One region of the Rhizobium sp. BR 314 genome, then DNA from elsewhere that is predicted to be linked to it. Evidence: predicted binding sites of a transcription regulator. Region 1 holds the regulator's gene; the other holds the start of a gene.
The links. Region 1 encodes PhoB, which activates phosphate uptake and scavenging genes when phosphate is short. Its sites were predicted from a motif close to TGTCATNNANCTGTCAT; they were not measured.
Positions count from the first base shown of each region.

Region 2: the regulator PhoB is predicted to act here: its motif matches at 655-671, upstream of phnC (phosphonate ABC transporter ATP-binding protein).

Region 1 covers NZ_JARWLA010000019.1:43,053-45,445, forward strand. The annotation lists gene QD461_RS21880 (aspartate aminotransferase family protein) at 1-81, opposite strand, end outside; gene QD461_RS21885 (GcrA family cell cycle regulator) at 507-1,031, shown strand; gene phoB (phosphate regulon transcriptional regulator PhoB) at 1,124-1,807, opposite strand; gene phoU (phosphate signaling complex protein PhoU) at 1,839-2,393, opposite strand, start outside.
Region 2 covers NZ_JARWLA010000018.1:86,165-88,557, forward strand. The annotation lists gene QD461_RS21450 (pyridoxamine 5'-phosphate oxidase family protein) at 31-585, shown strand; gene phnC (phosphonate ABC transporter ATP-binding protein) at 807-1,661, shown strand; gene phnD (phosphonate ABC transporter substrate-binding protein) at 1,755-2,393, shown strand, end outside.

The sequences.
Region 1 (2,393 bases):
CACCAGCCAGACGCCCTCGCCTCGCTCGAACCGCAGCGGAGCACGCAGGTATGTATCATAAAGCGGCGCGGTCTCGGCCATGGCCATATCTCCTCGATCACAACTTTAAGGACCAATCGCTTCCGCTTGATGAAACGGGTCCGAAAAAATCAAAAATGCCGCCTTGCGGCGGCCTGGGCACTATTGATGTTTTGCACCGCGATGTCAACAAAACTGGCGATTTAGCAAGTGCGAGAAAGCGCTTGCGCGCAAATGGATCGCGTTCGGCACGGCATATTGCAGAAATGCCACGCCGGGGCAGCAAGTTGGGGAAAACCCCGAAATCGATTCCTCAAGATTCTCGCGACTCTTGTCACGGAGTCAGCCTCACACTAGGTTAAAAAGCAATTGCTAGACTGCATGCGGCGGAACTAGTCACCACAATTTTAAAGCGTTTCGTGCCTCGATCCCATGCGAGGCAATGGTGAAGGATTCTGCCACCGGAAACGCGACAGCGGAGACAGGGCATGAATTGGACAGACGAACGCGTCGAGAAGCTGAAAAAGCTATGGTCCGAAGGGTTGAGCGCCAGCCAGATCGCGGCGCAACTGGGTGGCGTGAGCCGTAATGCCGTCATCGGCAAGGTGCATCGCCTGAACCTTCCCGGCCGAGCGAAGGCGGGTGGCACGGCGACGGCTGCTCGCACGCCGAAGCGCACTGCCTCGGCGCCAAGGGCTCCGGCTTACACCTCGCGCGTCGCGACCCGTACGGTTGCCCGCCAGCAGGGTGCAACCATGCTGAAGGAAGAGATCGAGGTCGATGCGGTCAACGAGATCACCTACCGTCCCGCGGCCAATGTCGTCGTTCCGATTTCGCGCCGCCTCGGCCTGACGGAACTGACGGAACGCACCTGCAAGTGGCCCGTCGGTGATCCGTTGAAGGACGATTTCCACTTCTGCGGCAATGACAGCCCGGATTCCTCGCCGTACTGCACCTATCATCAGCGCATGGCCTACCAGCCGGTGCATGATCGCCGTCGCAACAACGGCTAAGCAGCGAATTCAAGAATTCAGACAACGAAACGGGCCCCTCGAGGCCCGTTTTCTGTTTCCGCCGCAATGTTGATGCCTGAGCGGTTGACCGCTCAGGCCTCCATGGAATAGCCCGCGCCGCGAACGGTGCGGATGACATCCTGCATATTGGAGAAGTTTAGCGCCTTGCGCAGGCGGCCGACATGAACGTCGACGGTGCGTTCGTCGACATAGATATCGTGCCCCCAGACGCCGTCCAGCAGCTGCGAGCGGGAGAAGACGCGGCCCGGCGAGGACATCAGGAATTCCAGCAGACGGAATTCCGTCGGACCCAGCCGCACTTCGCGGCTCTTGCGATGAACGCGATGGGTTTCGCGGTCCAGCTCGATATCGCCGCAACGCAGCACCGTAGAGAGAACCTCCGGACGGGCACGCCGTAGCATCGCCTTGACGCGCGCCATCAGCTCCGGCGTCGAGAACGGCTTGACGACGTAATCGTCCGCGCCGGTGGAAAGGCCGCGCACGCGCTCGCTTTCCTCGCCGCGGGCCGTCAACATGATAATCGGCAGGCGCTCCGTCTCCGGCCGCATACGCAGCCGGCGGCAAAGCTCGATGCCGGACACGCCGGGGAGCATCCAGTCGAGGATCAGAAGATCGGGGATGCGCTCCTGGAGACGCAACTCGGCTTCATCGCCTCTGAGGATCGTGTCGACCTCGAAGCCTTCGGCCTCAAGATTATAGCGCAGCAGAACGCTCAGCGCTTCCTCGTCTTCTACAACAGCAACTCTCGGAACCATGCGCCTTTGGTCTCCTTTCTTCTCTTCCAGATTATTCCGTCACCGCGCCAACGGTGTTTGCAGTGTCGTCCTTCGGACGTTCGCCTTCCGGCTGTGCGCCTGTCGCCATGTAATAGATCGTCTCGGCGATATTGGTGGCATGGTCGCCGATGCGCTCGATGTTCTTGGCGCAGAAGAGAAGATGCGTGCAGGTGGTGATGTTGCGCGGATCTTCCATCATGTAGGTCAGCATCTCGCGAAAGAGCGAGGTGTACATCGCGTCGATTTCCTCGTCGCGTTCGCGGATCGAAACAGCCTTGTCTGGCGACCGCGTGGCGTAGACGTCAAGGACTTCCTTGAGCTGGCCGAGCGCCAGTTCGGAAAGATGTTCGATGCCGCGGGCAAGCTTCCGCGGAACTCCGGTGCCCTGCACGGCGATGACGCGCTTTGCCGTGTTCTTGCCAAGGTCGCCGACACGCTCCAGATCGGAGGCGATGCGGATGGAACCCATGATCTCGCGCAGGTCAGCCGCCATCGGCTGACGACGTGCGATGGTGACGATCGCCTTGTCGCCGACTTCGCGTTCGGCATGGTCGAGAACGACGTC
Region 2 (2,393 bases), on a different contig from region 1:
TCTAGCCCCGGTTTAAGGGAGGAGTTGTTCATGGCAAAGCAGTTTTCCAGTATCGACGACAGGCTGCGCGATTTCATCGCGCGGCAGCACATCTTCTTCACGGCATCCGCCACGGCAGCCTCGCGGGTCAACATCTCGCCGCGCGAAACGCTCTGCCTGCGTATCATCTCCCCGAACACGGCCATCTATCTCGACCGCACCGGCAGCGGCAACGAGACTTCGGCTCACATGAAGGCCGACGGGCGGCTGACCATCATGTTCTGCGCGATGGAAGGGCCGCCGATGATCCTTCGCCTCTACGGCCGCGGCAGGATCATCCGTCGGCCATCGCCGGAATACAGGGAATTGCTGCACACACATTATGACGGAGACGAGCCGCTGGGCGCGCGACAGATCGTGTGGCTGGATATCGATCTCGTGCAGACGTCCTGCGGCTTCGGCGTGCCGCTCTTCAACTATGAAGGCGAAAGACCAAGCCTCGACAACTGGGCCAATGCAAAGGGGCCCGATGGCATAGAAGAGTATTGGCGTGAGAAAAACACCGTCAGTATGGACGGCTTACCTACCGGTTTATTTGACGACTGAGGACAACCGAAGGATTCAGTCCTCAAACGTGTAAAATCGGGGCGAATTGTAACAGCACTTACATAAAACTGACATTGGAGCTTCATGAAGCGGGACTAATCGGTTGCCTTGTGGTTGGCGCCGGCCCCCTCGAAACTCCCTTCGAGGCAGGGGCGTGCGCCCATTCTTAGCACCGGTAACGCTGATTTTTTGCAGCCCGGCAGCCGCGAAAGGGAAGCATTATGTTCGAACTCAGGAATGTCTCGCGCCGGTTTGGCAACAAGCTCGCTGTGGATTCCGTGACTTTGAACATACCCCAGGGCCAGATGGTCGGCGTCATCGGCCGTTCCGGTGCCGGCAAGTCGACGCTGTTGCGCATGATCAACCGCCTGGCCGATCCGAGTTCCGGCTCCATCCATTTCTCCGGCGTCGAGGTTTCCAAGCTCAAAGGCCGTGCGCTGCGCAGCTGGCAGCGCGACTGCGCCATGATCTTCCAGCAGTTCAACCTCGTTCCGCGCCTCGACGTGCTCACCAACGTCATGCTTGGCCGCCTGAACCAGCGCTCCACCGTTCTGAGCCTGCTCTCCGTCTTCACCCGCGAAGAGCGCATTGAAGCGATTGCCGCTCTCGAACGGCTCGGCATCGAACAGACGGCCCTGCAGATGGCCGGCACGCTTTCCGGCGGCCAGCAGCAGCGCGTCGCCATCTGCCGTGCCTTGATGCAGCAGCCAAAGATGATGCTGGCCGACGAGCCGATCGCTTCGCTCGATCCGCTGAACGCCAAGATCGTCATGGATGCGCTGCGCGACATCAATGAGCGCGAAGGCATCACCGTCATCACCAACCTGCACACGCTGGATACTGCCCGCAACTATTGCGAACGCATCATCGGCATGGCGGCCGGCCGCGTCGTATTCGACGGCAAGGCATCCGAACTGACGGCCGCTGCCGTCAAGGAAATCTACGGAACCGACAAGGACGGCGCCGGCATCGACGAGACCATGACGTCGACCGCAATCAACTTCGCCGATCCGGCCGCGCAAACCGCGGCAACTGAATCTGCTGGCCCGCAACCGCTGGCGCTGGCCGGTCTCTGAGAGAGACGGCCGGGATCGAGAGCCCGCGTCAAGGGCACATTTCTTCTAGACCGAAGGCATCCGGGGACACCGGTTAATCAGGAGACGAACCCAATGTTGAAGAAGACTCTTCTTGCGGCTACGGCGCTTCTCGCGCTCGTTGGCGGTGCCAACGCTGCAGACCTCAAGGAATTCCGCGTCGGCATTCTCGGCGGCGAAAACGAAGCCGACCGCCTGCGCAACTACGCCTGCCTTTCCGACCACCTGAAGAAGGAGTTCGGTTTCGAGAAGGTTTCGCTCTTCCCGGCCGCTGACTATAACGGCGTTATCCAGGGTCTGCTCGGCGGCACGCTCGACTTCGCAGAACTCGGCGCTTCCGGCTACGCAGCCGTTGCCATCAAGGACCCGAAGGCCGTTACCCCGATCCTGACCACCCAGCAGACCGACGGCGCGACCGGCTACTACTCCATCGGCCTCGCTCTGAAGTCTTCCGGCATCAAGACGATCGCCGACGCCAAGGGCAAGAAGCTCGGCTACGCCGATCCGGATTCCACCTCGGGCTACCTCGTCCCGCTGACGCAGATTCCGAAGACCACCGGCGCTCCGAACGACAAGTTCTTCGCTTCGACCCAGTTCAACGGCGGTCATGAAAACAACCTGCTCGCCGCTTACGACGGCAAGGTCGACGTTGCTGTTGACGACTCCTCGGGCATCGGCGACTTCAAGGACGGCTTCACCTCCGGCACCTTCCGC